DNA from 4 places in the Pseudoalteromonas sp. PSi26 genome. Region 2 is predicted to be linked to each of the others. Evidence: predicted binding sites of a transcription regulator. Region 2 holds the regulator's gene; each other region holds the start of a gene.
What was found. The regulator sigma-54, encoded in region 2, starts transcription at its own class of promoters, with help from an activator protein. The targets are predictions, from matches to a motif close to GTTGGCACGNNNNTNGNNT.
Positions count from the first base shown of each region.

Region 1: the regulator sigma-54 is predicted to act here: its motif matches at 7,338-7,356, upstream of ACFI34_RS05570 (amidase family protein).
Region 3: the regulator sigma-54 is predicted to act here: its motif matches at 6,973-6,991, upstream of ACFI34_RS05210 (DUF1328 family protein).
Region 4: the regulator sigma-54 is predicted to act here: its motif matches at 4,148-4,166, upstream of ACFI34_RS04205 (BON domain-containing protein).

Region 1 is NZ_JBHNYT010000004.1:45,506-53,698, forward strand. Features, by position in the region: gene ACFI34_RS05545 (hypothetical protein) at 1-235, shown strand, start outside; gene ACFI34_RS05550 (allantoate amidohydrolase) at 1,027-2,313, opposite strand; gene ACFI34_RS05555 (pyridoxal-phosphate-dependent aminotransferase family protein) at 2,329-3,558, opposite strand; gene ACFI34_RS05560 (sulfite exporter TauE/SafE family protein) at 3,562-4,386, opposite strand; gene ACFI34_RS05565 (gamma-glutamyltransferase family protein) at 4,398-5,963, opposite strand; gene ACFI34_RS05570 (amidase family protein) at 5,960-7,168, opposite strand; gene ACFI34_RS05575 (putative 4-hydroxy-4-methyl-2-oxoglutarate aldolase) at 7,502-7,987, opposite strand; gene ACFI34_RS05580 (TetR family transcriptional regulator C-terminal domain-containing protein) at 7,991-8,193, opposite strand, start outside.
Region 2 is NZ_JBHNYT010000016.1:70,483-78,675, reverse strand. Features, by position in the region: gene lptC (LPS export ABC transporter periplasmic protein LptC) at 1-162, shown strand, start outside; gene lptA (lipopolysaccharide transport periplasmic protein LptA) at 152-688, shown strand; gene lptB (LPS export ABC transporter ATP-binding protein) at 685-1,410, shown strand; gene ACFI34_RS15935 (RNA polymerase factor sigma-54) at 1,480-2,979, shown strand; gene hpf (ribosome hibernation promoting factor) at 3,006-3,293, shown strand; gene ptsN (PTS IIA-like nitrogen regulatory protein PtsN) at 3,298-3,750, shown strand; gene rapZ (RNase adapter RapZ) at 3,770-4,615, shown strand; gene ACFI34_RS15915 (HPr family phosphocarrier protein) at 4,659-4,931, shown strand; gene mgtE (magnesium transporter) at 5,040-6,398, shown strand; gene ACFI34_RS15905 (YgiQ family radical SAM protein) at 6,467-8,193, opposite strand, start outside.
Region 3 is NZ_JBHNYT010000003.1:294,477-302,669, reverse strand. Features, by position in the region: gene tyrS (tyrosine--tRNA ligase) at 1-236, opposite strand, end outside; gene ACFI34_RS05240 (peptidoglycan DD-metalloendopeptidase family protein) at 560-1,873, shown strand; gene ACFI34_RS05235 (hypothetical protein) at 2,026-2,202, opposite strand; gene ACFI34_RS05230 (aldo/keto reductase) at 2,215-3,186, opposite strand; gene ACFI34_RS05225 (sodium ion-translocating decarboxylase subunit beta) at 3,326-4,456, opposite strand; gene oadA (sodium-extruding oxaloacetate decarboxylase subunit alpha) at 4,470-6,251, opposite strand; gene ACFI34_RS05215 (OadG family protein) at 6,263-6,508, opposite strand; gene ACFI34_RS05210 (DUF1328 family protein) at 7,031-7,204, shown strand; gene ACFI34_RS05205 (hypothetical protein) at 7,256-7,447, shown strand; gene ACFI34_RS05200 (YcxB family protein) at 7,581-8,048, shown strand; gene csrA (carbon storage regulator CsrA) at 8,100-8,193, opposite strand, start outside.
Region 4 is NZ_JBHNYT010000003.1:82,980-91,172, reverse strand. Features, by position in the region: gene ACFI34_RS04235 (5-carboxymethyl-2-hydroxymuconate Delta-isomerase) at 1-205, shown strand, start outside; gene ACFI34_RS04230 (LysR family transcriptional regulator) at 212-1,177, opposite strand; gene ACFI34_RS04225 (DUF4437 domain-containing protein) at 1,316-2,131, shown strand; gene ACFI34_RS04220 (outer membrane beta-barrel protein) at 2,196-2,777, opposite strand; tRNA gene ACFI34_RS04215 (tRNA-Ile) at 2,965-3,041, opposite strand; gene ACFI34_RS04210 (YqaE/Pmp3 family membrane protein) at 3,327-3,485, opposite strand; gene ACFI34_RS04205 (BON domain-containing protein) at 3,549-4,112, opposite strand; gene ACFI34_RS04200 (LiaF domain-containing protein) at 4,432-5,088, shown strand; gene ACFI34_RS04195 (VOC family protein) at 5,148-5,564, opposite strand; gene suhB (inositol-1-monophosphatase) at 5,813-6,616, shown strand; gene ACFI34_RS04185 (substrate-binding periplasmic protein) at 6,677-7,486, opposite strand; gene ACFI34_RS04180 (bifunctional diguanylate cyclase/phosphodiesterase) at 7,499-8,193, opposite strand, start outside.

The sequences.
Region 1 (8,193 bases), on a different contig from region 2:
TAAGGTTGTGGCACTTTTATTTGTTGAGTTGTGTATAGATTCAGCACTCTACGAAAATGGCGCTTATGAATTTAGTTTTATGGTGGCAACAGCGTTTGTTCTCACGTTTATAAAAATTGGGAGTAAAGTGTATGGCTTCTTTTTTCAGTGCGTTAACTATAAGTTCGAATTAGATATAACCTGTGGTAAGTGTAAGAAAGTTTATAAGCAATTAAAATTACCGCAGCAGGCATAGTCAGCATATATCAAGCGCATTAAAAATGGCGTTAAATGCTCTTTTGAGACTCATTCTCTGCTAATTATAGCCAAGCATTCCCCGCATTATATGCGAGCGTTAGCAATCATAAATCTTAGTAAGGAGCCAACATTTGAAAAAAATTATACTCGCTGTTGCAGTTTTAATGTCGAGCATTTCACATGCATCGGAAAATGCGAAAAGTTTTTTGATGAATATACGAAGTTAGGTAGTAATTTTGTCGTGGAAGTTGCTTCTTTATATGCAAACGATGCCAAAATTCATTCCTATCGCGTTTACCCGCATGGTAGGAGCGTCAAATGGAAATTACGGGTGAACAGTGGAAGGTGCTTGTACAACGTGTAATGCCACTGGCAAAAATGAAAAATGAAAAATGACAAAAGCACATTCAAAAACATAGCAATAAAGTCTGAAGGAAATGGCTACAAGATCAAGGCACACCGATATTCTGAAAATAAATATTATACCGATAAAGGCTATTATATGCTTCTAAAAAGAACGTAGAAGGGGCAGCTAGAAGTTGTGGAAGAATACATGGAAACACAGCCGCAATCTGATTGCTAACCTACCACCTAGTTACATTATTAAATAATTGACGTAAATACGCCGTTTAAACATCAGTAATATTACAATTGAATATAAAAAGCAGGTATTTGCTATTACTGCTGTAGTTGTAACTCATCTTGGTGACATGCGAGTAAAACCTCACAAGGTTAATCGTTACATAGAGCAATACTTACATTTTAACCTCTTGTTACAGATTAGCTTCACTATTCTTTTAACGTTTGTGTATACAGTACAAGCGCGCTGTACATCACACATAGAGCCTTTGTTACATCGCTGTCGATAACGGCTTCCGCTGGGTGATGGCTTATGCCGCCTGGGCTGCGTATAAATAACATGCCAACGGGGCAAATTGGAGCGATTGCCATTGCATCGTGCCCAGCGCCTGAGGCAAGTGAAGGCGATGCTTGGTTGTTAAGTTTACATGCGCTAGAAAACAATTGCTGAATTTGAGTATCGCATGCTACGGCGTCGGCTGCGTGTGTCCATTGCCAATCGAGCGTTAAATTACGAGATGTTGCAATTTGATCTGCGCGGGTATGTATTGCATTCAGTAATATGGCTAGGTCGTCATCGTTTTGAGCGCGTGCATCTAGGCTAATGGTAGTTTTACCGGCAATAACGTTTGTAGCGCCTGGGCGTGCTTGAATTTGCCCAACGGTGGCAACTTCGCCATTTTTAGCATTGTTTGCTAGTTTTTCAATTTCGGTTACTAATTCAGCGCAGCCTGCTAACGAATCCTGACGTAAATTCATAGGTGTGGTACCAGCATGACCGCTTTGACCTGTAAGGGTGATCATAGCGCGCTTTGCTCCTGCAATGGCAGTGACAATGCCTAACGCCTGATTTACCGACTCAAGCACGGGGCCTTGCTCTATGTGGGTTTCCCAATAACCGAGTAATTCGTTTTTGTTAAGCGCAGCTTTTGCGTAATCATTTGGGTTTAGGCCAAAGTCCAGCATGGCTTGGCGCATGGTAATGCCGTTTGTATCTTGTATATTTAACCACTGCGGATCAAACTCGTTTGCCAGTGCTTTTGAGCCAATTAACGTTGTGGCAAAGCGGGTACCTTCTTCATCACAAAAACCCACAACATCTAAATGAAAGGGTAGATCTAGCTCTAATTCATGTGCTAGGGCGGCTATTTCAATACCCAGTAATACCCCTAAAATGCCATCAAATGCACCTGCGTTTGGTACGGTATCGAGGTGCGATCCTATAATTAAACGTTTAGCATGTGGGTTTGATGATGCTAAGCGCCCCCATAAATTGCCTACTTCGTCTTGCCACGATTGCATGCCCGCCTCAGCCATCCACGCAGCAGTAACGCTATTACACTCTTTGTGCTCTTTTGATAAATAAACGCGGTGAATGCCGCCTTGCATTTGCGATAGTGCGCTGAGAGTTTTACAGCGCCTTAAGGCGCGCGCAGCAAATTTATTAGCCAGCTCGCTGTTTAATAATGGCTCATGGAGTGGGCTTGCAATCGTCATGCTAAATCCTTTTTATTATTTGTAATGGGAAAGGGCGGCAATAGCGGCTTCGCCTTTAGGGCCTTTGTAACCGTTGGCATGTAGGCAGGCATCTAGGCTTGCCAATGTTTGTAATACGGCATCTTTACGGGCGTTGTAGCCCATAGTGCCAATACGCCAAATTTTGCCATGCAGTGGCCCAAACGAGGTGCCAATTTCAATACCAAAGTCGGTTAGCATTTGTCCGCGTACATGGTCGGCGTTAATTCCTTCGGGAATATACACACCCACTACGTTGTTCATTTTATTACTTATGTCACCAAATACGTTTAAGCCCAGCGCTTGAATACCCGTTAGCATGGCATCGCCGTGTAATTTGTGGCGGGCAACGCAGTTATCTACGCCTTCTTCAATAACAATGCGGGCACATTCTGATGCGCAATACAGCATGCTGGTGGCTTCGGTGTGGTGGTTAAGGCGCTCCTCCCCCCAGTAATTCATGATCATGCCTAAATCAAAGTAGTTTGAGCGTACAAATGGCTCGGTGCCGTCGGTATGCTGTGCGGTACGAATACCCGCTTCTACTTTTTTGCGTTTTTGGATCCAATCGGCGCATTTCTCGCTTAGTGTTAATGGCGCAGAGCCAGACGGGCCACCTAAACATTTTTGCAAACCAACCGACAGCGCATCGAGTTTCCACTCATCGGCGGGTAAATCGTTACCTACAATTGAGGCGGTGGCATCGCAGTAAAATAATACATCGTGCTTTTGGCAAATATCACCAATGTGTTCAAGCGGCTGGTTCATGGTTGTTGAAGTATCGCCTTGTACCATGGCAAGTACATGGGGTTTTACATCAACAATGGCTTTTTCTATTTGTTCTGGGGTAAATACTTCGCCCCAGGGTACGTCTATGGTATGTACCTTTGCGCCTACGCGCTCGGCTATTTCAGCAAGCAAGTGGCCAAAGCGGCCCATAATTGGTACCAGTACTTTATCGCCAGGGCGTAAAATAGAGCATAAAACGGCTTCTATTCCTGCGCGTGATGTACCGTCAACTAACAGGGTCCATTCATTTTTGGTTTTAAATATTTCGCGATAGCGGGCCATGGTCTCGTTCATAAAACCGGTCATTACTGGGTCGTATTGGCCAATTAGCTGCGCCGACATAGCACGCAGTACACGTGGATCTGCGTTAATTGGCCCAGGCCCCATGAGTAAACGCTGCGGCGGATTTAAGGTTTGAATTTGCGTGTTGCTAAACATGTTTTAGGCTCCGAGAGTCTGAATAAGCATGCGAATGCCCGTTATCATTAATACAACGGCAAAAGCGCGTTTTAATTGTTTTTGATCTAGCTTGCTACCAATTTTTACGCCAATAGGCGCAAACAAAATAGTCAGCGGAATAATAAGAAAAAAGGCAGGGAGGTTAACTAACCCCCACGTACCTAGGGGAGCATCGGTTGGCGTGGTGCCAATACTTAATAAGGTAATTACGCCCGGTAGCGCAATCAATAAGCCAAATACGGCTGCAGTGCCTACGGCAACATGGGCACGTACGTTAAATGCGCTAAGCATGGGCACACCAATTGTGCCGCCGCCAATGCCTATCATTACCGATAAGCCACCAACAATACTTGCCATTATGCCTTGGCCAAATTTACCTGGTAACTTACTTACAAGGGCAGGGGCGCCGGCTCTAAATAACATGTTAAGGCTAACTAAAATAGCAATACACGCAAACATAAGTACCAGTGCATTACCACGTATTGAGTGCGCTAAGTAGCTGCCTACAACGGCCATTGCTAAAATAAACGGCGCCCAGTATTTAATTAAAGCAAGGTCAATGTTTCCCTTTGCATGGTGCGAGCGAATAGATGAAATAGACGTAGGCACTATGGTGGCAAGCGATGTCGCGGTGGCTATCATCATGGCCGACTCAGGGCTTACGCCAAACCCTTGTAGTAAAAAATACAGTACAGGTACGATAACAATACCGCCGCCTACACCAAAAAGGCCTGCTAAAATACCTGCAAAAATGCCGGTTGCTATTAAGGCCACAATAATTGGCCATTGGTTTATTATTTCTGTCATGTGTGTTCCTACTACGTTGATGAAACAGTTGCACGGCCATCAGAGCGAGGATCCGTTGCAGCTTCAAGGGTTGTGGGTGTATCTAAAATTGCACCTGCATGGCCCATCATTTCGTTGTTGTTTTCAACGCTTACCCAGTCGTGTCCGCGTTGATTTAACTCATCTTGTATTTGCAAAGCGAGGCTGTGTTCTATTTTTAAATTTGTGCTGGTGTCGCCCCATGTGCGGCCAAGTAACCAGCGCGGATCGCTTACCGCTTGGTTAATTGACTTATTTCGCCACGCGTATCCGGCAAATACAGCGGCTTGAGTTTGTGGTTGGCCTTCACCACCCATAGTGCCATAGGCAAGGCGTCTGCCATCGTCAAATTTAGCCATAGCCGGGTTAAGGGTATGTGCTGGGCGTTTATTTGGCGCTAGTGCATTGGTATCTTGGTTGTTTAAGCTAAAGCTTAAACCGCGGTTATTCCATACAAACCCGCCTTCGCTCATGAGTATGCCGCTACCAAATTCCCAGTAAATACTTTGAATAAAGCTCACTAGTTGGCCGTTTTTATCGCGTGCTGCCATCCAAACGGTATCGCCGGGCTCAGTATTGAACGGCCATTTTTGGGCGGTATTCATATCAATATTATTGGCAAGCTCGTTTAGGCGATCATCGGTTAGTGCATTTTTGTAATCATCGCCGAGTGCTTCCGGGTCGGCCCAAAGTGTAGGGCGGTGAGTAAAGCTTTGTTTGGTTGCCTCAACAATTAAGTGGGTCCAGTCGGCTTCGGTGTTGGCGTTGTGTTTTAACTTATTGACCGCGCCAATTATTTGCAGCGAATGCACACCTTGTGTAGGTGCCGGTAAGTTATAGCAATTAATACCCGACAAATTAGCGCTCAGTGGGGCAACTACATCGGCTTGTGTATTGGCAATGTCGGCTGGGGTAATAATGCTACCTGCGTTTGCTAAATCGGCCGCAAATGAGTCAGCTAAAGGCCCTTGATAAAACGCATTTAAGCCATGTTTAGCTAAATTCTCAAAGGTATTGGCAAGTTTTGGGTTTTTAAAGTGTTGCCCTGCTTGTAACGGTTTACCGTTGGGAATGTATAGCGCTTTAAAGGCATCGTTGGTATTAGCAACCGTTGCTAGTTTTTCGCAACCTGCTTGAAGGCTTTTGGTAACAGTAAAACCTTCGCGGGCAAGCTTAATAGCGGGGCCTAAAATGGTACTTAATGGCAGGGCTGCGTGTTCATCTACCTCAAGGGCTTTTTGCCAGCCGCGGAGCGTAGCTGCTTGAGTAAGCGCGCTTAAACCGCCGCGCTCTGGTATTTGTTGCTCATTGCTGTAGGCGCTGATGTCGTTTGGTGCGCGCCCGCAGGCATCAATTGCTGTAGGGGTATTTTGATTTGGGTTATCAATAAGCCAGAAGCTGTCGCCACCAATTGAGTTCATATGAGGGTAAACCACGCTAATAGCAGCGGCTGCTGCTACCATTGCTTCTGATGCCGTGCCGCCTTGTTTTAATATTAATGTGCCCGCCTCTGTTGCAGCAAAGTGCGGGGCTGTAAATGCAATGTTGTGTGCGTTCATGTGAGAGTTTCCTGTTTAAAATATGCAGCTAATTGTGTTGCGCAGGCAAGTAAGCTTTTATCGTTGTTATGGCTCATCATGAGTGAAAACCCATAAGGGTGGCCATTATCTAAATTAGCCAATGGTAAGTGAACCTGTGCCGAGCGGCTCAAGCCCGCAATAGCAGATAAAGTTATAATTTGCATGCGCAGTGCGCTTGTGTCGGCGCCCAATTTAGGTGCGGTTGTTGGCGTGGTTGGCAAAAATAAGCAGCTGTTTGAGTTTAAGTTTTTAGCGATTAATGTTTGCCACTCGGTTTGTATATTAAGTGCTTCTTGTTCTTCTTGGGCAGTTAGTGCCAGTGCCATTTTAAAACGGGCTGCAATTGCCGGAGCAAACTGGGGAGGGTGCCCTGGCAATTGAAGCCAATCTTTATGCGCTTTAGCTATAGCACGACCTTGCAGTATTCTAAAGCTATCGGCAAGTTCGCTTAAAATGCTGTTTTTCGGCAGCGCAAATTCTTTGTGGTGTTTAAAATAAGGTTTGGTTTTTTCTAGTAGTTGCTTAATAGGTGCTTGCAAGTCTGGGCTTACTAGCTCAAATAACGGCTCGCAAATAACCAAGGTATTTACGCTACTCACCGTTTGATTTGGTAGCAATAAGTCGCCTACTTTTTCTAATAGTTCTGCGCTTTGGGTAAGCCAACCAATGGTATCAAAAGGCGGTGCTAGCGGGATTAGGCCGTCTTTTTCAATTACGTTATGGCTTGGCCTAATGCCAAATAAGCCGCAGTAACTTGCGGGTATTCTAATTGAGCCGCCGGTATCGGTGCCCAACCCAATGTCAGCTAAATTGCCGGCTACCGCGGCGGCTGAGCCCATACTTGAACCCCCACACGCGTGCCCTTTTAATTTAGGGTTTTGTGCTGCGCCATAATGAATATTATTACCTTCTAAGCTGTAAGCAAGTTCGTCGGTATGGGTAAAGCCTGTAAAAATACAACCCGCATCCATTAATTTGTTTACGCTACTTGCGGTTTGTTTAGCTGGTGGATGTGTTTTAAACCAGCGTGGATTACCTGCACTGTTTTTATGCTCTTTAACGGCAAATACATCTTTTACGGCAATGCGCTTAGTATTTAGTGTGCCTGTTTGTTTTGATTGCCAATTACTCGGTCCATGATCACAAAATATGCCTGTGTTTTTAGTTTTTGATTGCGTGTTCATTTTGTAACCTATGAAATAAAACTGACCAAATGGTTATTTACTAATTTTAAATTGATTAAAAGAGACTGTTGTCGTTATTTTTTTAAGTTCATTACGTAATATATTATTTTATTTACAAAGTATTCATTGCACTTTTAATTGGTGACTTTGGTTTTAGCAAACTTAGTATAAGCAAAACAGATGCCAAAACTCTGTTCTTGTCCGATTGGTCAGGTTTTTAGGCGTTGCAGAGGGGTATTTATAATTTTAACGTTTGAGAATGGGTGTTTTTAAGCGTAAAACAAACCAGTTTGGTGCATTGTTGCACCAAGTTGGTTTGTTTTTTCCATGAGCTTATTTAATAAGGGGGGTTTTACTAATTATTAGGCCATTAACGTCACCGTACAACCAATCGTTTGGCGCTATTGCGGTGCCTAGCATATTGATAGCTTGGTCTTTATCGCCAAAACCGCGCTTAAGAGTGCTGCGAGGGGTTGAACCAAGGGCCATTACCGGTAAATCCATTGTTGCAAGTATTTCTATATCGCGGCAACAACCATTTATTACAACACCTTCCCAGTTATTTTGTAGCGCGCGTTCGGCCATAATGTCGCCAATAAAAGCAAAGCGTTTGCTAGCAAATCCATCAATTACTAACACTTTCCCTTTACCATCTTGATGAAGAACATCGGCGGCAAACGAGTTGTCTTCTGGGCAGGTTACCGTTACTGCTTGGCCACTAAAGGTGGTTTTTTTACCAAAGTGGCGCAAGCCACTATCTGCTACTTGAACCGAATTGCGGTGATCGTCGAATAGGTCGGGGGTTGTAAAGTTTTCCATGTGTTAGCTCTCATTTTGAACGGGTATTTTTAAGCCAATACCTTTTAAAATTATGTGGGCAATTGATTGTGTTATTTGTGCCACGTCGGTTTCGTCATATTCAAGTTTATTCATTACTAAAAGTACTTCTGCCTGAAAGTCAGCGTAGTATTGTGTTGTTGACCAAATAGTAAATAAAAGGTGATGAGGGTCTACTTGGTCTATTT
Region 2 (8,193 bases):
AACATTCAGGTAGATATAAAATTACTAACGATGCAATCAGAGCAGCCTGTCATTATTACTGGGCCCAATTTAAAAATCACCGGTAAAGGCTTAGAAGCCGATTTAAAAACCGAAGTGATAAAATTAATTAACCATACGCGAACTATTTATTATGACCAATAAACTATCAACACTCTTTATTATTCCAACATTTTTACTTGCATTAGGTACTAATGCCGCTGAACCAACAGCGCCACTTTCTGCAAATCAGATTTCGATTAGTGCGGATAAACAAGAGGGTCAACTAAAAGAAAACGTAGGTATCTTCGAAAAAAATGTTGAAATTATTCATGGCGACAGAAAAATTACCGCAGACCGCCTTGAGGTTCACAAGCGCGATGAGCTAGGCGACAACAAGCAACTGTTAATTGCCACAGGTACACCTGCATATTTTGAAGAAAAACAAGCCGACGGCACAATAATGAGCGCCAGCGCTAATGAAGTTAGGTACGATGTTTCAACGCGTTTTTTAACATTAATTGGAGATGCAGAGATATCTCAAGCTGGGCAAAAAATGAATGCTAAAAGCATTACCTATGATATAGAACAGCAGCTTATTAGCGCCGAAAAAGATGAAAGTTCAACAGACCGTGTACACACTATCTTAGTGCCTGTGGAGCCTAAAAAAAATGACAAAGGCCAACCATGAGTACATTAAAAGCAGAGCTACTAGCCAAAAGCTACAAAGGCCGTGAAGTTGTAAAAAATGTGGGCTTAGAAGTTAAAGCTGGCAGTATTGTAGGCTTGCTTGGGCCAAACGGCGCAGGTAAAACAACAACCTTTTACATGATTGTAGGCTTAGTCCCTAGCGACAAAGGCAAAATATCTATCGACGAGAATGATATTACGCTTTTACCTATGCATAGTCGTGCTAGATTAGGCATTGGCTACTTACCACAAGAGTCGTCTATATTTAGAAAGCTAACGGTGTATCAAAACTTAATGGCTATTTTAGAAACTCGAAAGGGGCTCACTAAGCAAGCCAGAGAAGATACACTGAATAATCTATTAGATGAATTTAGCATTCAACACATTCGCGACAGCAAAGGTATGGCATTATCGGGCGGAGAACGTCGTAGAGTGGAGATTGCACGTGCTTTAGCTGCAGATCCAAAGTTTATTTTGTTAGACGAACCATTTGCCGGTGTTGACCCTATCTCAGTATTAGATATTAAAAAAATTATTGAACACCTAAAAAACCGTGGTATTGGCGTATTAATAACAGACCACAATGTGAGAGAAACCCTTGATGTTTGTGAAAAAGCCTACATTGTTTCTCATGGGGAACTGATTGCTTCTGGTACCCCTGAACACGTATTAAATGATAAAACTGTACGCGATGTATATTTAGGCGAGCAATTTAGGCTGTAACATTTACGCCTTATTTATAAGCATCTGCTAGTATTAATTATAACAACTTAAAAGGATTGTTAGAGATACATGAGGCAATCACTACAGCTGCGCATGGGCCAGCAACTTACAATGACACCTCAGTTGCAACAGGCTATTCGCTTGCTGCAATTAAGCACATTGGATCTTCAGCAAGAAATACAAGAAGCGCTCGACAGCAACCCATTACTTGAGGTTGAGGAGCAAGACTATGCCGATGACCTTGCGGGCAAAAATGAGCAAAAAGCGGATAACGATGAAGTTACAGTAAGCGCATCTGCCGATGAAGCCCCCAGCGAGTTCGAACAAGACAGTGGTGAAGCCCTTGCTAAAGATACCGTAAGTGACGACATGGCAATGGACGTTAGCTGGGATGAGTACATGAGTGCAGCCCCTGCATCCTCTTCAGGCCCAATGCCTGAAGATGAGTCTATATATCAGGGCGCATCAACTGAAACGCTTCACGAGTACTTAATGTGGCAATTACAATTAACGCCATTTAGCCCTACAGATGAAGCCATTGCTATTGCAATAGTTGAAGCGGTGGATGATTCAGGCATACTGACACTCAGTTGCGAAGAGATTTTAGAGAGCTTTAATCAAGATAACGACGATGACGTTGAGGTTGAACTTGATGAAATAGAGGCGGTTTTAAAGCGCATTCAGCTATTTGACCCAGTGGGTATTGCAGCACGAAGCTTACAAGAATGTTTATGTATTCAGTTAAATCAGTTTGATAAAGGCACCCCTTTTATTGATGAAACAAAAATGATTTTAACCGAGCACATAGATTTGTTAGCTGCTCGCGACTACCGTACATTAATGAAAAAAACGAAGCTCAAAGAAGATGAGCTTAAAGAAGTAATGACACTTATTCATACGCTTAATCCAAAGCCTGCAGACACAATAGTGCGAGAAGAGTCTGAGTATGTAATACCTGATGTGTCGGTTAAGAAAATTAAAGGCCGCTGGGTAGTTGAACTAAACCCAGACAGCATGCCAAAAATTCGTGTAAACAGTCAGTATGCTGCAATGTCGCGTACAGTTAAATCGAGCGGTGATAGCCAATTTATTCGCTCACATTTACAAGAAGCTAAATGGTTTATAAAAAGTTTAGAAAGCAGAAACGACACGCTTTTAAAAGTGACAAACTGTATTGTAAAGCAACAACAAGGCTTTTTTGAACACGGCCCAGAAGCCATGAAACCTATGGTTTTAAATGATGTTGCCGAAATGGTAGAAATGCACGAATCAACAATTTCGCGTGTAACTACTCAAAAGTATATGCACACACCGCGTGGAATATTTGAGCTTAAATACTTTTTCTCAAGCCACGTAAGCACCGAAAATGGTGGGGAATGTTCATCTACAGCGATACGTGCACTTATTAAAAAATTAATCGCAGCAGAAAACTCAGCAAAACCATTGAGTGATAGCAAAATTGCGGATATATTGGCTGAGCAAGGAATTAAAGTAGCAAGACGTACAATCGCAAAATATCGCGAATCTCTTGCTATTCCACCGTCAAATCAGCGAAAGAGCCTGATTTAAGACGCTAAACAAAGAGGGTAATGCTTATGCAACTAAATTTAACTGGTCGTCATGTAGAACTAACTGATTCATTAAGAGACTATATAAATACCAAATTTGCGAAGCTAGAAAGGCACTCTGATCATATTAATAATGTTCATGTCATTCTTGATATAGAAAAATTAAATCAAAAAGCAGAAGCAACTATTCATGTAAGTGGTGCTGAACTATTCGCATCCACTGAACATCAAGATATGTATGCAGCGATTGATTCACTGATTGACAAGCTTGACCGTCAAGTCATTAAACACAAAGAGAAGCTTGCTCGACACTAATATGATGAAACTAAGTTCACTTATATGCCAGGACTGCAGCAAAGCTGCGGTCCTTTTTAATAGTAAAAAAAGAATTTTAGAGTTTATTAGCGAGCTTGCTCACGATAAATTACCGTATTTGTCTCAACAGGATATTTTAGGCGCCTTGTTAACTCGCGAAAAGCTAGGTAGCACAGGAATAGGAAGAGGCATAGCTATTCCACATGGTCGAATGAGCGGCGCACAAGAACCTTTAGCATTGGTGTTAGTAAGTGAAACACCGATTAACTTTGATGCTATAGACAATCGACCTGTTGATATTTTTGTTGCACTCATCGTACCTGATGGTGATAACCAGCAACACTTAAAGACGCTAGCAACGATAGCTGATAAACTAAAAAATAAAGAATTTTGCAAGCAGCTACGCTGTGCTAAATCGGACGCCGAGCTGTATCAAATTATTGTTGACCAATCTTAATAAATTTAAAAGGTGATTAATGGAGTTGATTATCATAAGTGGCCGTTCTGGTTCTGGTAAGTCGGTTGCTTTACGCGTTGTTGAAGATCTAGGTTATTATTGCGTAGATAACATCCCCGTAAATTTATTACCTTCTTTGGTAAGAAGCGTTTCTGATAACTACGATAAAATTGCAGTTAGTATTGATGTGCGAAATTTGCCAAAAGAGCAAGATGAATTTAATCACATCATTGAATATTTACCGGGTTTTACAAAACCAACACTATTTTATTTAGACAGTGAAGATCAAACATTAATAAAACGTTTTTCAGAAACAAGACGCTTGCACCCTTTATCAATCGATTCGCTACCACTTGATTTAGCTATAAAAAAAGAAAAAGAACTACTTGATGTGCTAACTACTCGTGCCGATTACATTATTGATACTAGCGATTTGAGTGTTCATCAACTCGCTGAATCAATTCGTGAAAAAATATTAGGTAAAAAAGACAAGCAGCTAATTGTCACATTTGAATCATTTGGTTTTAAACATGGCATTCCTAAAGAAGCAGATTACGTATTTGATGCACGCTTTTTACCTAACCCGCACTGGGAACCTGAACTAAAGCCACTCAATGGTTTAGACCAGCCAGTAAAAGATTATTTAGCTAGCCACAGCATTGTTCAAAAATTCACATGGCAAATACAAACCTTTGTGCAAACATGGCTACCTCATTTAGAACGCAATAACCGTAGCTACTTAACGATTGCTATTGGTTGTACTGGCGGACAACATCGCTCTGTATATTTAGCGCAAACAATTGGTGAAAGCTTTGCTGTTACGCATCCCAATGTAAAAATACGCCACAGAGAACAAGAAAAATAATTTACATAAACTAATAACCTGTTCAGCTTCGATAGAGTAATGTATGCGTATAGAAGACACTTTTTTAATACAAAATAAATTGGGGCTACATGCCAGGGCTGCGACAGTATTAGCCCAACTCGCTGTTAAATTTGATGCCTCAATCACTTTATTTCAAGATGACAAAGAAGCTGCTGGTGATAGTGTATTAGCACTGATGCTACTTGAAAGTAGCCAAGGTAAAGAAGTTAAAGTGGTATGTGAAGGACCTGATGCAGAACAAGCTTTAAATGCTATTGGAGAGCTTATTTCGCAACGATTTAATGAAGAAGAGTAGCGTTAATTTTTAACATTTAGATAAAATAACTATAATCAAAATAACTGGCTGCTAGGTCGTACTCCCCCACCCACTAGGTAACAGTTACAGTATATATAAAGGACGCCAATGCCCGAAGCTTTTGAACAAGACTACCCACTACAACAACTAAAGCAAGTGACTAAGTCACTTAATAGTGGCCAGTTTGTTCAAGTTAGACGCATGCTCGCAAAAACAGCCCCATGTGATACGGCTTTATTACTAGAATCCTCTCCACATAAAATTCGCCGATTACTTTGGCAACTTGTTGACCCTGATGTTCAAGGTGATGTACTAGAAGAATTATCAGAAGACGTACGTTTGGGCATCATAGCCCAAATGGAACCTAAGCATATTGCTGCCGCTACTGAAGACATGGGGCACGATGACTTAGGTGAAGTATTACGTAGTTTGCCTGACACTGTTTATCAAGACGTTGTTAGCGCCATGGACACCCAAGATAGAGAGCGCGCAACACAAGCGCTATCTTATCAAGAGCGTTCTGCCGGCGCACTCATGAACACCGATACGGTAACTATTCGTCCAGACGTTACCATTGATGTAGTACTGCGCTACATTCGACTTCGTGGAGAATTACCTGAAGGCACCGATGATCTGTATGTAGTAGATAAACATAACTGCTTTATTGGTGCTTTATCGCTGAGTACATTGCTGACTAACTCACCAGAAAAAATTGTTCGCGATTTAATGGATGAGGAGTGTGAGTCAATTCCTATATCTATGGACGAAAGTGAAGTTGCACAACTTTTTGAGCGCCATAATTGGATCTCGGCCCCAGTTGTTGATGACAACGATCAGCTACTTGGTCGTGTCACGATCGATGATATTGTTGACGTAATTCGCGAAGATGCCGAACATAGTTTACTGAGTTTGGCGGGCCTTGATGATGAAGAAGATACCTTTGCTCCTGTCTTAAAAAGCTCTAAAAAACGCTCAGTATGGTTAGGAGTTAACTTATTAACTGCGCTTGCGGCCGCCTTTGTAGCCAGTTTTTTTGAAAGCACACTCGATATCTTACCCATTTTAGCAGTGCTTAATGGCATTGTTCCTTCTATGGGCGGTGTTGCTGGCAGTCAATCACTTACGCTTGTTATTCGTGGTATAGCTGTTGGCCATATAAATCAAACCAACCAACGCTTTTTAATGATGAAAGAACTCGCTATTGGAGCACTCAATGGTATTTTGTGGTCATTGTTGATAGCGGGTGTCATTGCACTTTGGCAGTGGGACTTTATGCTCGGCGGCGTACTCGCTTTTGCCATGTTTATGAACTTAGTTGTGGCAGGGGTCGCTGGTGCAAGTATCCCTATTTTACTTAAAAAAATGAATATAGATCCCGCACTTGCAGGCAGTGTAGTGCTGACAACAGTTACCGATATTGTGGGTATTTTTGCCTTTTTAGGCACCGCTACCTGGCTATTAATATAAGTATAAAACTGTCACAAAAAAACGCGCAGTTAATGTATAGCTGCGCGTTTTTAGTTATCCAATAGAAGCTACCTGGCTTTTTGTCTATTTCCACCCACTTTAGGTTTTGTATTAGCCTTTTTAAATTGGCTAAATCCCGTATGGCGTGTAAGCGCTGGGCGACCACCTTTGCGGCCTTTATTAACGATTTTACCCGCTTTTTCATCGCGGCCTTCTTCTGGTACTAAACAATTTGGCCCTTTGCCAATTAAATTAGCCTTACCCATTTTACGAAGTGCTTCACGTATCATTGGCCAACCTGATGGATCGTGATAGCGCAAAATAGCTTTGTGTAATCTACGCTGGCGAGCTCCTTTTGGCACAGGCACTACTTCACTATTATTTTTAATATTACGCAGTGAGTTCATCTCGGTATGATAAATAGTGGTCGCATTCGCCATTGGAGATGGATAAAAGTTTTGCACTTGGTCCAACTTAAAGTCGTTAGACTTAAGCCATAAAGCCATGTTTACCATATCTTCGTCTTTCGTTCCTGGATGCGCAGAAATAAAATACGGAATTAAATACTGCTTTTTACCCGCTTCTTTCGAGTACTTATCAAATAATTCTTTAAATTGATCGTAAGCACCCATGCCTGGCTTCATCATTTTTGATAATGGGCCGTCTTCAGTGTGCTCTGGCGCTATTTTTAGATACCCGCCCACATGATGTGTCACCAGCTCTTTAACATAGCGAGGATCGCGTACAGCAAGGTCATAGCGAACGCCCGAAGCGATAAGAACTTTTTTAATGCCTTTTACATCACGTGCTTTTTTGTATAAATCGATTGTTGGCGTGTGATCCGTGTCCATATGCTTACAAATATCAGGGTATACGCACGATAACCGTCGGCAGGTACTTTCTGCTTTTTTGCTTGTACAACGTAATTTGTACATGTTGGCCGTTGGCCCACCTAAATCGGAAATAACGCCAGTAAAACCGGGCACTTTATCTCTGATCTGTTCAATTTCTTCAATAATGGACTCTTGCGATCGGCTTTGAATAATTCGCCCTTCGTGCTCTGTAATCGAACAGAATGAACACCCACCAAAACAGCCGCGCATAATATTCACCGACGTTTTTATCATGTCGTAAGCGGGGATTTTAGCGTCGCCATAGCTTGGGTGAGGAATTCGTTGGTAAGGTAATCCAAATACCGCATCCATTTCATGTGTTTCTAACGGGTAAGCCGGCGGATTCACCCAAATAGAGCGATCGCCATGACGTTGAAACAACGCTCTTGCACAACCAGGGTTAGTTTCTTGATGTAATATCCTTGAGGCATGCGCGTATAAAGGTTTGTTAACACTTACTTGCTCGTAGGCTGGAAGTTTAACATACGTTTTTTCCCATGGCTTAGGGCGCGCTGGCTGCACGGTAATAGGCTTTGCAGCTTCTGCTTTTAAATCAATACCAGCTTGTTTAAACTCAGACTTGCTACAGCCAACATCATCGGCTCCGTAAGGGTTTGGAATGGGGTCTATTTTACCTATTTTATCAATAGCTGTTGAATCACTCCCCCGCCAGCCAGGTAGTGGTTCTTTGCGGATAACAGCGGTACCACGGATATCTTGAATAGTATCCATCGTTTCGCCACCGGCAATACGGTGGGCAACCTCAACTAATGGGCGCTCAGCATTACCATAAATTAATATATCGGCTTTTGAATCAAACAAAATGCTACGGCGCACTTTTTCTTGCCAATAGTCATAGTGAGCAATCCTACGAAGGCTTGCCTCAATACCGCCAATAACAA
Region 3 (8,193 bases), on a different contig from region 2:
CCAATCATTCCTGTAAAATCACCAATTAAGAAAATAACTTCATGACCTAAGTCTTGAAAAGTTTTCATTTTATTAATTAGTACTGTGTGCCCTAAGTGTAAATCTGGCGCTGTTGGATCGAAACCCGCTTTGATTTTTAACTTTTTGCCCGACTTTAGTTTTTCAACTAACTCGTCTTCAATTAATATTTCTTCTGCACCGCGTTTTATCTCTGCAAGAGCGGTTTGTAAATCCACAGTCTATTACTCCAAAATTCTGCCAACAAAGAGGGCTACTAGTTGTTTTGTATAACCTTAGTTTAACAAGGGCTAAATCAAACTTATATATGCAACTAACATAACAAATTTCTACCTAATTAAAACAACTTTTTAAGTGATTAATGCAACTAAATAAAATGCGCACAGTCTGAGATAAATTAAGCGCTAAAAAGGCATATAAAGCCCGATTTTAGCGTAATTCAGCGCGATTTAAAATCTACAAAGCACTGGTATTCGCACAATATTAGGTATATCCTGCAATATTATGTATTTATTATCTTGACAGCAGAAAAAGGCACGTTATGGTTCACGTGGTTAATACCCTCCCCAAAAAACACAAATTGCTTATCTTATGTTTGGTTTCTGCTATTGCCGCTTTAACGTTTCTTCCATCTGAGAAAGCAACAGCGTCCAAAGACAACAATGCTAACGCATTAGAGATTGGCAAACGCTACGAGCTTCAAGTTAAAGTCGATGACAACGAAAAACTTACCGAGTTAAACTCAGAGCAAGCAGCAGAAAAGCTTCCAGAGTACGATTTAGTCGACCACCAAGTAAAAACGGGCGACAACTTAGCAATTATATTTAAACGCGCGGGCTTTTCAGCGCAAACGCTACATAAGCTAATTAACACTAACGCAGAAACCCGTAAGCTAACTAAAATTCACCCAGGCGAAGTACTGAGCTTTGCAACAGGTAAAGACGGCGCACTTGAACAATTGCGTTACGTTATTTCTAAGACAGATACGCTGTATGTAACCTTAGACGACGAAGGTAACTACAATACATCTATAGATAGCAAAGAAATAGAAACCCTGACAAAAACAGCTGGCGGCGAAATTTCTAGCAACTTTTGGACTTCTGCAATTGCAGCGGGTTTAAGCGAACGCCAAATCATGAACTTTGCTGATATTTTTGGTTGGGATGTGGACTTTGCTAACGACATTCGTAAAAACGATCAATTTGGCTTAATTTACGAGTCTCACTATGTTGAAGGCGAATTTATAGGTACTGGTAAAATTATAGCGGCTGAGTTTATTAACCAAGGGCAGCGTTTTACAGCAATTAGACATACTGATGGAAACTTCTACACCCCAGAAGGCCGCAGTATGAAAAAAGCATTTTTACGTGCCCCCGTTAATTTTAAATATATTAGCTCGAGTTTTAATCCACGTCGCTTACACCCAGTTACTGGGCAAGTAAAAGCACACCGTGGTATTGATTACGCGGCACGAACTGGCACACCTGTTGTTGCATCGGGTAACGGTAAAGTCGTTAAGGCAGGTTACAGCAAGTACAACGGCAACTACGTATTTATTAGCCATGGCACACAGTATGTCACTAAGTATTTACACCTTAATAAAAAGCTTGTTAGAACAGGTCAAAAGGTTAAACAAGGTGATAAAATTGGTACTGTAGGTGCTACTGGTCGTGTGACTGGCGCGCATTTACATTATGAGTTTTTGGTTAACGGTGTTCACCGTAATCCTAAAACGGTTAAATTACCAAAGTCTGAGCCACTCCCCCGCTCTGAGCTTGCTAAATTTAAACCTATTGCCGAAAACTTTATTGCTCAATTAGAGCGTAACCGCGAGTTACAACTAGCACTTAAGTAACCGCGTTATTAATTTATTAAAAAGCCCTTGCAGGTTTAGCCTGCAAGGGCTTTTTTAGTGTTTTTGTTTTAAAAATAAGTTAGTCAGCTCACATAGAGCCGTTCCACATTAAAGGCTTCGCATCTTAATTTTATATTAATAGCTTTACACACCTAATTCATTAATACATAAATAAGTTGAATAACTAAAGAGCTCATCACTAATGGCCAAATATATTTACTGTATTTTGCCGCCCCCTCAAGCCCCATTTTGCTTTGGTACTTTTCAAGTAATGGGATCAGTATTGCCAATGCTATAAATAAACAAACTAAAATAATAATTACGTTCATTAAAAACCCTCTTTATGGCACTTCGCAGCCTTTTGCGCTTTCGTATAAGGCATACCAATGCTCTCGGCTTAAATGAACATTAATAGCCTCACACGATGCTTTTATACGCTTAGCGTTAGTAGTGCCAATAATGGGTTGAATCGACGCAGGGTGGCGCAGCAGCCACGCAAGTACAATTGCCTCAGCAGAGGTACCATAAATTGCAGCAAGTTTATTTACTAAAATACTTGTATTGATATCGGCTTGCGACGCATTTGATAAATCACCGCCGGTATACAAACCTTGGCACAAGCTCCCCCAACTTTGTATTTGAATGTCAAAGCTGCGGCAATATTCAATGTTACCAGGCGTAAAGTTAATGTCTTTACCGTCGCTATTACCAGCATACAAGCCTTCATCTATAAATTGATGTTTTTGTAAGCTGGCCTCTATTTGGTTAGCTACAATAGGCATATCAAGAGCATGCTGCAAAAAGTTCATTTGGTGTTGCTGCATGTTTGATACGGCAAAATGCTTTACTTTGCCACTTTCTTTTAAACAGCTAAATACACGTGCAACTTCATCAACTTCCATCAAAGGATCTGGACGATGTAGCATGAGTACATCAAGGTATTGCGTATTTAATCGCTTAAGTGAGTTTTCTACAGACTGTTCAATCCAATCGGCTGAAAAGTCATATCGCTTAGGCCCTTTTTCATCAGCAAACTTTATACCGCATTTAGACTGAATGTATATGTGCTCTCTAAGCTCTGGTCGCTCACTGAGCGCTTGACCAAATACCTGCTCAGCTTTGCCAAAAGTGTATATATCTGCGTGATCAAAAAAATTAATACCGCCTTCAATCGCGTTATCAATGCACTCGTGGGTCTGTTTAAGGTGTGTGCTGGTAATTGGGTCTTTATTCCAACCGCCTCCCAACCCCATACATCCAAATACAAGTTTACTAACATTAGGTAAATAGTGAGCCAGTGGAGTGTGAAGCATAATGACTATCCTTAAAATTGCGAAGAACCACCACTTTAAACAAAAATCTCAAAACAAGAAACCACTAACGAACAGAAGTTTCAGACAAAAAAAAGCGCAGTAAACTGCGCTCAATGGTTGGTTGAAATCTAAAATCAATTTAGCCAACAAGTGCCAACAAAATACCTGCGGCAACAGCACTACCTAAAACGCCCGCCACATTAGGGCCCATTGCGTGCATAAGTAAAAAGTTATGTGGGTTATTTTCAAGCCCTACTTTATTAACTACACGCGCAGCCATAGGAACGGCTGACACACCAGCGGCACCAATTAACGGGTTTATAGGGGTTTTAGATATTTTATTTAAGCCTTTAGCCATAAACACACCTGATGCCGTACCAATACCAAAAGCAAGCGCACCCAGCACTAAAATACCAATAGTCTCTACTGTCAAAAAGTCATCTGCAGCGAGCTTAGAGCCAACCGCTAATCCTAAAAATATAGTGGTTATATTGATAATTTCGTTTTGCGCACTGTTACTTAAACGGTCAACAACACCCGACTCACGCATTAAGTTACCCAAACAGAACATACCTACTAGTGGTATCGCCGCTGGTAAAAACATGGCTGTTGCAGTAAGTACCATAAGTGGAAAAATAATTTTTTCTTTTTTAGATACTTTACGTAGCTCAGGCATTTTAATTTGGCGCTCTTCTGTTGTTGTGAGTGCACGCATAATAGGAGGCTGAATAATTGGAACTAGCGCCATGTATGAATAAGCCGCTACCGCAATGGCACCTAATAAATCAGGCGCTAATTTTGATGCTAAAAATATTGCCGTTGGACCATCAGCGCCACCAATAATAGCTATAGCCGATGCATCTTGCAGCGTAAACTCAAAACCCGGAATAAAGTTGAGAAGAATTGCACCAAATAAGGTCGCAAAAATACCAAACTGAGCTGCAGCTCCCAGCAATAACATACGAGGGTTTGCTATTAACGCACTAAAGTCAGTTAATGCACCAACACCCATAAATATTAATAGCGGAAAAATACCGGTATCAATACCTACATAGTAAACTGAGTACAAAAGCCCACCAGGGTCAGACATACCAGCAACCGGAATATTAGTTAATATCGCGCCAAAGCCAATTGGTAATAAAAGCAGTGGCTCAAAGTTTTTAGATATCGCTAAAAACAATAACAAACAGCCTACTGCAATCATTATCAAGCCAGGAAGCGTAAAGTTAGCAAGGCCAGTAGCATGCCAAAGGTTTAAAAGACCTTCCATTTACATTTACTCCTTAAGCCAGCGCAATAATTGCGTCGCCAGTGGTCACTGAGTCACCCTCAGACACAAGCACTTCAGCAATGGTACCAGTATGCATTGCGCGAACCTCAGTCTCCATTTTCATGGCTTCCATAATCACAACAACATCACCTTCGTTTACAACCTGGCCCGCTTTCACTTTAACTTTAAAAATATTACCTGCTAAAGGTGCATTTAGCGTTTCACCCGAAGCAACCGAAGCAGACTGAGGTAAGTGCTCAGAATCTTTTAACGCTACCTCTTTAAGCTCGCCGCCTTGCGCTACGACAACGTCGTAAACCTTACCGTCTACCTTAACGCTATATTGCTCAGCCTTAACACTGTTACCTTTGGCTGACACCTTAGCTGGTGACTTACTTGAATTATCTTCTACGCTAGGAGCTGGTTCAAACGCATCTGGATTGTTACGGTTTTTGATAAACTTCAAACCAACCTGCGGGAACAGTGCATAAGTAAGTACGTCGTCAATTTTATCATCAGCAAGTGTTAAACCTTGTTCTTGCGCTTCTTTTAATAGCTCAGCTTCAAGCGTTTCAAGCTCAGGCGCAATATTGTCAGCTGGGCGACACGTAATAACGTCGCTCCCATCAAGTACTCGCTCTTGTAGCTCTTTGTTCATTGGAGCTGGTGTTAAACCATATTCGCCTTTTAATACACCTGCTGTTTCTTTTGTGACTGTTTTGTAACGCTCACCGGTTAGTACGTTCAGTACTGCCTGCGTACCTACAATTTGTGACGTTGGCGTAACAAGTGGAATAAAACCTAAATCTTCGCGTACGCGCGGTATTTCAAGTAGTACTTCGTTAAGCTTATCAGCGGCACCTTGCTCTTTAAGTTGGTTTTCCATGTTAGTTAACATGCCACCAGGTACTTGAGCGAGTAAAATACGTCCATCTACGCCTTTTAAACTACCTTCGAATGCAGCGTATTTTTTACGAACATCTCTAAAGTAAGCTGCAATTTCTTCAAGTTGGTTTAAATCAAGCTCAGTATCTCGCGCTGTACCTTCAACAATTGCTACAATGGTTTCTGTTGCTGAATGACCGTAAGTCATACTCATAGACGAGATAGCGGTATCAAGCATATCAATACCTGCATCAATCGCTTTTTGGTACGTAGCAGTACTTAAACCTGTTGTAGCATGGCATTGCATAGCAATTGGAATCGACACTGTTTCTTTCAGCGCTTTTATAAGCTCTTCTGCGTCATATGGCTTTAACAAACCCGCCATATCTTTAATACAAATTGAATGACAACCCAGCTCTTCTAATTGCTTAGCTAGCGTTAACCACATATCAAGTGTATGAACAGGGCTTACCGTATACGAAATAGTACCTTGAGCATGAGCACCTACCTTAACAGCCGCTTTAATGGCTGTTTCTAGGTTACGTACATCATTCATAGCATCAAAAATACGAAACACATCAACACCGTTTTTGTGTGCGCGCTCAACAAACTTTTCAACAACATCGTCAGCATAATGGCGGTAACCTAATAAGTTTTGACCGCGTAATAGCATTTGCTGCTTAGTATTTGGCATCGCTTTTTTAAGCGCACGAATACGCTCCCACGGATCTTCACCTAAATAACGAATACAAGAATCAAAGGTCGCACCGCCCCACGATTCTATTGACCAGTAGCCTGCATCATCTAATTTACTTGCAATCGGTAGCATGTCATCTAAGCGCATACGCGTCGCAAGTAATGACTGATGCGCATCACGAAGAACCAATTCTGTTAATTTTAATTTAGCCATGTGTGTGCCCCTTATTTGTTATTTGATTTGTACTGAGCAATGGCAGCACTAATAGCAGCGATGTGCTCATTTGGCACACCTTGAGATTTAAACGATGGTGACTTAACTGGAGTCGCAACTTCAGCAGGGCTAAAACGCGCCACTAAGTTAGACATTATTGTAACTGCGCCAATTAATATCGAAAGAAAGACAAACACTCCAACCATACCTGTTAGCATTAAGCTACCAGCGGTTGTAAGTACAGCACCTATATCCATTTTTCTCCCCTTGAAACCCATATCGAAAATAAAAAGTCGATTTAGTTAAATATTTATTCACTAGATAATAACAAAACAAATATCTTTGTCTAGCTATTGTAAATTGGTAAAACCAATTAAAATAAAAATAACATATAACCAAATTTATTAACCACAGCAAAAACCCTTATCCATCAACACCCCATAATACACACAAAAAATACTCACTATATTTTTAAGCTATAGCTGAATTTTTAACAAAGCCGAATTTCCCGTACTTTACTGAACCTAAAATCACTCATAATGTGTAGAAAAAAACAAACTTGTTAATTGGTCTTACCAAGAGGGCTTTTTTAAGCACCCTTTAATTGCAACCTGTACTTGTGTGTGAATAAGTTACACAACCCAACGTAAAAGTTACCAATTTAACAAAGTCAAAAAACAAACAAAAGCACACAAGACACTGATATAAAACAAAAATATATTATGGCACAGTACTGGCATTAGCTATTGTGTACAAATTTGATAACCAAGGAGAAAACAATGTTACGCTGGACAATCACATTTTTAGTTATTGCTTTAATCGCTGCAGTGTTAGGTTTTGGTGGTATCGCAGGTGCCGCAGCTGGTATAGCAAAAATTATATTCTTTATTTTTATAGTACTTTTAGTTATTTCGTTAGTTTCAGGTGCGCTACGTGGTAAATCGCCCAGGTAGGCATATACTAAACTAACACTACAATTTTATTTATTTACAAGGAATTACATTATGAACTCTACAACTTTAAAAGCAGCACTAATTGGTCTTTTCGCAAGTTTTTTCATCATGGGTTGTCAAGATAACAACGCAGAAGAAGCCGGTGAACGTATTGATGAAGTAGTAACAGATGTACAAAATTCTGTTGAAGATACGTGCGAAGAAGTGAAAGAAGGCGTAAACGCTGAAGAAACTAACTGTTAATAGTTAGCATATTATTAAAAAAACGGCTCTTAAGCCGTTTTTTTGTGCCTAAAATAAATGCACGTATTATAAAGCTGCTCATTTATAAGCGAACTTGCTAAAATATATAAAACGATTTTTAAAGCAAGGCACTATGTCATTTTCAACCACCTACACACTTGATAAACCCTACTTTTACGAATGCTTTGACGAGTCACTTCCTTACAGCAAACGCGCACAACCTAAGTACTTTTTACTGGTACTTTTAGTCTCGCTTGGTTTATTTAGCATTTACGGTTTAGCTGATCATTATTTAGGAACATTTTTGATCATGGTTGCTGTGCTTGAATGCGTTGCTTTTTATTACCGCAGGCCATGGTGGGTAACCAGACAAATGTTTAGCCGAGCATCAGGCTCTGAGGTTACACTCACCTTTGATGATGAAGGCATTAAATCGGCAAACCACTACAAAAGCTACCAACTAGCTTGGCAAGACATCGCTGAGGTAATTGAAACGCCACGGGGCGTGTTAATTAAAAATAAAAACAGCCTGCAATATATTTCAAAGCAAATACTCACAGATGAAATGCTCGACTTTATAAACAAAAAAGCCACTCAATGAGTGGCTTTTTGACTTAGCTAAATAAATTATTTAGTTAAGTATACGTGTTGATTAAGCGTTGCCCGGATTAGGGTTAGACTTTTCAGCTTGTATACGCATGTAAATCTCTTCACGATGCACTGAAACGTCTTTTGGTGCGTTTACA
Region 4 (8,193 bases), on a different contig from region 2:
AGTTGCATATCAGCAGTATCAATTGGGTGTGGGTAAAGAAGGGTTTATACATGTGCAAGCACACATTATGGCAGGGCGAACAGTAGAGCAAAAGCAAACTCTGAGTGAGCACCTACTTGCGTGTTTAAAAACCTATTGCAGGGAGTCTGACAGTTTAAGCGTTAATATTTACGACATGGACCACGAGATATATCGTAAAAATTAACACAATTCAGGCCTTGTACTCATCGTCACAAGGCCACTCGTCTTCAGTCAAAATATGCTTTGCCAATAGCGATGCCCTAAGCGCCATTATTTTACTTTTTAACTCATCACGTATCAGCCTTATTGCAGGCGAAATAAACTGCCGGCTCGGAAGCACTAACCACATTTCTGTTAAGGGTATTTTATAATCGGGTATTATTCGTTTGAGCTTACCGCTAAGCAAATCATCTGCTACATCAATGGCTGACTTTTTAGCGATCCCGGCACCATCAATACACCAGCGCCTTACAATATCACCATCGTTTACAGCTCTATCACTGTTCATTTTAACTTTGTATTGCTGTGTATTATCATAAAACTCCCAATCAGCGTGCACTACTTCGTAAAGTTTGTAGAGTAATGCGTTGTGCTCGCTCAAATCGTTCGGCACTAACGGCTCGCCATTCAGTTTTAGGTAACTAGGTGAAGCGCACACCACGTGTGGAATATTACAAATTTTAAATCCATATAAATTAAGCTCCTCAGCTACACCTTTTTTCATCGCTCTTAATGCAACATCAATTCCATCACGATAAAAATCAGCACGGCTATCACTTGCATGCAATCTCAAAGTTATAGAACTATGAATATCCATAAGCTCATTAAGTAAAACACGCATTAAATTACGTCCCATTTCAGACGACACCGCCATTCGCACTTCGCCTGTAATACACTCCTGCTTTTCATTAATAGCCGCTTGCCCTTGCATTAGTAGCCCAAGCGCCTGTTCGCATAAGGGTAAGTAACGCTCACCTTCAGCGGTCAGTCTTATCTTTCTAGTAGTGCGAACAAATAGCTGTGTACCAAGAGCTTGCTCTATTCGTTTAATAGAGACGCTGGCTGCCGACGAGCTCATATCTAATTGATGCGCTGCCGCTGTTATTGACTGAAGCTGTGCAACTTTTAGCAATACGCGTAAATCTGCAATTTTCATACGTGCCTTTTCATAAAATTTAACAGGTTAATAAAACTATTATCCACGTTTTAACGAAAGTGTATTAAACATTGGCCTGTTTATCGAATGAAAAACACTCGCTATTGTGTCAGTATATCAACGCAAAGGAAACTATTTATGAAATGTAAAATTGTTTTATCAGCTTTCATGCTCACAACTTCGCTTATATCTGTACCTACTTTTGCAGACGAAAACGTATCAAAAGTAATACCTGCCAACAAAGTAAAATGGGGCTACTTAAACCCATTAAGAGGCGAGCAAAGTCCCGGTGCAGCCGATTTATGGGGCGATCGTACCGCAGATACCGCAACAGGTATGCTAGTACGCTTTAAAAAAGGGTTTGAGTCCCCGCCGCATATTCATAACATTACTTACCGAGGTATCGTAATTAAAGGCCAAATGCACAATGACGACCCCACAGCTGAAAAAATGTGGATGCCTGCGGGATCATTTTGGACACAACCTGCCGGTGAAAACCATACTACTGCAGCAAATGGCACTACAAATCTAATTTACCTAGAAATAGACTCAGGCCCTTATTTAGTAAAACCAACAAACAAACAGTTTAATAATGGTGAACGCCCATTAAACGTTCATAAAGACAACCTTGTTTGGCTAGACAAAAACGACGTAAACAATATTAATGCTAAAGGTGTACAAACAACCTACCTTTGGGGAAACACCGAGACAATGTACGGCTCAATGATAAAACTACCAGCCGGGTTTAAGGGGGAAATTAGCACAAATGCAAATGAGTTTCGTGCAGTAATAATTGCAGGCAACGTGCAATACAGCTCAAAAAGTAACTCACAAAACTTAAGTGCAGGTAGCTTTGTAGAATCTGCGGGTAAGTTCATCCACCCGCTTGAAAACAAAAGCAATATACCAGCAACTATTTACATTCGCAGCAATGGCTTATACCACGTAGATTAGCGTGTTATAGCTACGTAAAAACTAAAAAGCGCACTAATACGTGCGCTCATTTAACTGCTGGTGATTAAAAGCTGTAACGTGCAGTTAAGCTAATATAATCTAAATCATCTATTGTGGTGTAGCTAGTACCTACAGAGAAATTTGTATTCACATAGTAACGAGCACCTAACGTAATAGCTGTTTCACTGTCATCTGCAATATCAATGTAACCTAAGCGGCCATCAATTTCGATGCTATCAGTTAGCATTGATCTAACACCAACAGATATTCCATAGCCATTTTCATCATCCGACAAATCAGTACCGCTGAACGATACTTCAGTTTCAATGTTTTCGTACGTTACTAAACCATAAAAGTCAGTGCTTTCACTAATTGCAGTACGGTAACCCACGCCTGCGCTCAACCAATTTAGATCTACATCCAAACCATCTTCTGAGTCGCCTACAGTCTTATATTGACCAGACACAAAAAAGTTATCGCCTAGTAATTTACTACCATCAAGCGTCCAACCGTTTAAATCATCGCCATCAAGATCTGCATTTAAATAACCGCCAGACACATAATTAAAGTTAGGTGTTTCTGCAAATGCAGCTGGGGTGGCAAAAACTGAGCTCAGTAATAAAAGAGCGACTTTATTCATTTTCATGGTACTTCCTTTTAGATATATTTAAACAACATATTGTTGTACCCAATAAAATACACACCTATACTATTGATTGCAATAAGAAAGTTAATAGATTAATTAAAAATCAATATATCAACCAATAAAGGATAATAATTTAGGGCTTTGGATTTTAAGTGCGTAAAAATTTAATAGGGATCTACTTGGAAAGTGGTGGCCCCTCCCAGACTCGAACTGGGGACCTAACGATTATGAGTCGTGTGCTCTAACCAACTGAGCTAAGGGGCCAACTTTATATAACTGCAAGGCAGTTAATTTTTGAAGCGTTTAGCCACAGAGCGACTAAAGCGGGTTGCAGTATAAAAACTTTTTTAGGGCTTGTCACTACCAAAAACCTTTATTTTAACAATCAATAAGCTAACTGCTTAAATTGTAATCTTTTAAAGAGTTTGAATGGGTAAATTTGGGGAGTTTTAGGAAAATAAAGTTAAAATGATTAAAAATAATATTTATTAATAGAATGTGCTGAGCGATATTTACTTACATCTGGCGTAAACATAGCTCAGCTACGCATTATTTTTTAGCAATAATATAAATTGCATGTATTAACCCAGGGAAGTAACCCAATAGCGTTAATAAAATATTAATCCAAAAATGCATACCTAAGCCCACTTGTAAAAAAACACCCAGTGGTGGTAGCAAAACAGACAGTATTATGCGAATGATATCCATTATTTAGCTCCTTCAAACAGTTAAAAACAAAAAGCCCAGCAATGCTGGGCTTTGAGTATAACGTTATTCAGCTACGATAGATAAGTTATCTACCACATCACGTACGTCTTCAGCATTTTTAGCAATTTCAATTGCCAACTGCTTCTCCGCTGATGATTCAACCGAGCCGTTTAATGTAACAACACCATTATCGGTGTCTACATCAATATCGGTTCCACCTACTTCAGAATCAAATAGGAAACGTGTTGTAATAACAGTGGTGATTTTAGCGTCCGTTAGGTCGTTATCATCATCCATCATTTTAGAATCTGTATGTTTAGCGCTCATGTTTTTAACAACGGTTAGGCTGTTTTCAACATCCATGACGCCATCTAGACTAAGTACAAGCTCTTCTGCTAGCTCTTTTTCTACTTCGCTATCAACTTTACCTGTAAGTACTACCTTGCCATTTGTTACATCAGTGTTTATGTCAAAGTTGTTTAGGTCTGTGTTCATAAGAAGCACAGTTTCTGCCTTGCCATCAATCCAAGCATCTTTACTTTCGTTTTCCCAGCTGTTTGCTTGTGCACCCATTGCTGTTGTACCAAGAACTAACGCGACGATAATAGATTTGTTAAATGTTTTCATAATCTTTCTCCTTTTGATTAAAGACACTTTAACTAATGCGAACATCAAGCCAACTTTATTTACCATTAAAAATCATAAACTTAACGAGAACCATAGACTCTTATAGGTTTAACGTATTCCCCCTATTTACAGGCAAGTGAGTAAAACTTTCTCAAAGTGTGAAAATTACTAGATTATTGCTATTTTGGTTAATGTATCGTTAATATTACAACTAACAATTCAACACTTTAAAAATAAGCCACTGATTATAAATAAAATTAATTATGGTATACGGTTTGCTAACTAGTTAGCTAATAGCAAATACAATAAGGAATTACTCATGTCAGTTAAAGTTGAAGACCGCCCAATAGAGCAAGTACGCGAACAAGTGATTGATCAGTTAATTTATAACTATAGCCATGGCGTTATATCGGTTGAGGCATTTGAAAGGCGATTAGACCAAGCAATGGACGCCAAAGACAATTCTGTTTTGCTTACGTTAGTAGAAGACTTAACACTGAATACCGACAAGCAATACAAAGCTGAAAAGCAATCGCAGTTTACGCCTAATTACAGTGCTCAACAAAATAGCGATGACGATATTACACTTCGTAGTATTTTGGGCTCAAACGAGAGAAGCGGACAATGGGTAGTGCCTAAAAATATTTACCTAAATAATTATATGGGCTCTGTGGTGCTTGATTTCACCGACGCTATATTTACACATCAAAACGTGACAATTCATGTTAATTGTATTTTTGGTAGCGACGAAATTTACGTACCCGAGCATGTTAATGTTGTGTCCAAAATGTTTTGTATTTTAAGCACGCTAGAAAACAAATCAGTCACATTAAATAAGCGCCAAGGTCCTACCATTCATATTGAAGGCAAAGCGATACTAGGGTCGGTTGAAGTGAAGATAAAACGTACCATAAAAGAAAAATTTATTAGCTTTGCAAATGATTTAAAGTCACAGCTAGGAGTCAGCAGTAAATAAGTGCAACTGTATTTGCTTTATTATGGCTGCTTTTTAGCAGCCATATTATCATTGCAGGCTTATAGATCATTATTTCGCTCAGCAGGAACATCGGACAAATACTCTACAAACTCAACTTCAAAACCCGAAGGGTCTCTGAAGTAGATATTTTTTCTAAATGGGTTTTCATTGCCTTGCTTATGAACTGAAAAACCCGCTTTATTTAAACGAGACACCGTATTATCTAAATTAGCCGTCACGTAAGCAAAGTGAGCAAACCCAACTTGATGCCCTGAAAGCGATCTATTTTCACCCTCACCATGATCGCTCATTGCTATGTATTGCGTGTCGTCACCAAAGTGGACCCAACGCCTTGGTTTTCCATACCATTCACCCCGCCCTTCACTTCGTATTACCCAGTGGGGAAAAATGGCTTGGTAAAAGCGAATCATGGTATCAATGTTTTTAACAACTAAATTTACGTGTTCTAAATACATACTGTTTCCTTGTGAGTTAATTTAAACACACAATAAAACCTCAAGTTAACTTTAGGTAAAGCGCTTTTTTTAAATTTTTAGTGGGTCATTAAAAATACACTTTTGTTTTAATTAAATGTGCAACACTTTCAAGGCTGTACAAAAAACACCCACAAGTATTTAGGGTTTATTGTTTACTTTATGTCAAAAGTCGCTAAAATACGCCGGCTGAAAATACAAACGTTCTTTTACAACCCAAAGGTAACTCCATGCATCCAATGTTAAACATTGCGGTTCGCGCTGCGCGTAACGCAGGCAAAATTTTACTTCGCGCTGGCGAAGATTTATCAAAAGTTGAAGTGCAACAAAAAGGCGCTAACGACTTAGTAACTAATATTGATAAAGAAGCCGAAGCCGTAATCCGTGACACTATTTTACAGTCTTACCCTACTCACTCTGTTGTGGGCGAAGAACTAGGTGAACACAAAGGCAAGGATGATGATTACCAATGGATTGTAGATCCTATCGATGGAACAACAAACTTCATCAAAGGTATTCCACATTACGCAATCTCTATTGCACTGAAAGTTAAAGGTCGTTTAGACCAAGCCGTTATTTATGATCCGATTCGTGGTGAGCTTTTCACTGCATCTAAAGGTCAAGGCGCACAACTTAACAGCAAACGTTTACGCGTGAGTAAAACAACTGTTCTTGCTGGTACAGTTTTAGCAACGGGCTTTCCTTTTAAGCATAAACAACATACAGATGCATACACTGAAGCGTTTAAAGCGTTATTTGTTCACACTGCAGATATTCGTCGCGCAGGTTGTTCTGCATTAGACATGGCGTATGTTGCTGCTGGCCGTGTTGATGGCTTTTTTGAAATTGGCTTAAAACCTTGGCACTCTGCTGCAGGCGAGCTTATGGTTAAAGAAGCGGGTGGTATGGTTGTCGATTTTGCTGGTGGTAATAACTACAACCACAGTGGCAATATCATCTGTGGCGCACCAAAACTGACTCAAGCTATTATTCGTGAAATTCGTCCAGTGTTAACTGAGTCGTTACTTCGCTAATAAATTGCTTTTACCAATATAATTGGTACAACTAAAAAAGGAGCCTAGGCTCCTTTTTTTTTAAAAGTAAGGGTTTACCAATTTAATCTCAGTAGTTTCCCCTTTTGTATAAGGAAGGGAGTTTAAATCTGTTGCAAAGTATTCATAAAATAGCGCATCAAACTCGCCGTTTTGCTGCATTATTTTTATTCCCTGCTCAACCGCTTTCGCTAATTCGGGCTTATCCTTAGAGACAAAATAATACAACGCTGTTGGGTAGCTAATATATAAGTTAGGCACAACACGTAAATTTTTATGCTGTGGCTCTAAAAGCTCAGAATTTACTTCAATAAATGAGCGCGGAAAATAATCTATGCGGCCTTGGCTAGTAAGCGAAAACATGGCTTTTAGGTTTGATAATGGCCTCACGTTTAAACCGTTATTAACCAATATGCGCATATCAGGCCAGTCGTGCCCCTGTACCGAACTAAGCTTTGATAATTGCTCAAGCGTTTTTATGTCTTTAAATTTATCTAAATTTTCTTTATTTGTAACTAGCGCTCTTTTACCTATATAACCTTTAAACAATGGAATTTTAATGGCGATTGCCAATGACTCTCGTTCAGGGCTACTCATGCTCCAATATAAATCAAGAGAGCCGTCATCAAGTGACATTAAGTTACGCTGCTGATGCGGGTGTACAGCAACAAGCTCTATTTCGGCAGGGTATTGGGCTCTTATCAATGCCTTGGTTAGCATATCATAGAGGTAATCATCACGAGCAAAATGCGCATGTTGATCTTTCGGAATTTTTACACTATTTACTTCGCTTGCTACAGCACTTCCTATCAACAAGCTCACTACACATACGATACACTTTAATGGCAACATCATGATCACCTATTAGTAAATTACCTTTTTACTAGTTGCTAATCGCACTACTGCAGGCGCTGGGCGCCTTCGCTTGCATGTAAAAAGATAGCTATGACGAAATCGTTTGGCTTCTTTCTTTGCATCCGTTGCTAATGCTGCAACCTGATGGCTATTTTTACACTGCTGTAAATCGGGTTCAACTAATCCTATTGATAAGGTAAGTAACGGTACAAACTGCTTTTCACCTTCACGATTTGTAGCCCAATAACCTTTACTGGCTATATGGTCGGGCGTAAAAAAAGCACGAGAACGATGTTCAAACTGTTCAATAATACGATTACAAATACTTACCGCATCGCTTTGGTCAAAAACAACCATAAAGTCGTCACCACCAATGTGTCCTACAAAGTTAGCACTATTTGTACAGGCTTGCACTGTTACATCAGCCAATAATTTAATAACACTGTCGCCACTCGCGTAGCCATAAAGATCGTTAAACTGTTTAAAGTGATTCAGGTCAATATAGGCAAGATGAAATTTATTTTTATTACGTAATCTATGCTCTATAGCTTCGTTAATTGCGACATTACCTGGCAGCATCGTTAGCGGATTAGCGTGCTGTGCGTGGCGAATTTTTTCTTCTGTTATATGTTTTAAAATGTCTCTTAGTGGCGCAAGCCCTAAATAACTGCCATCTCTAGTAATAACAATATGGCGCCTAATAT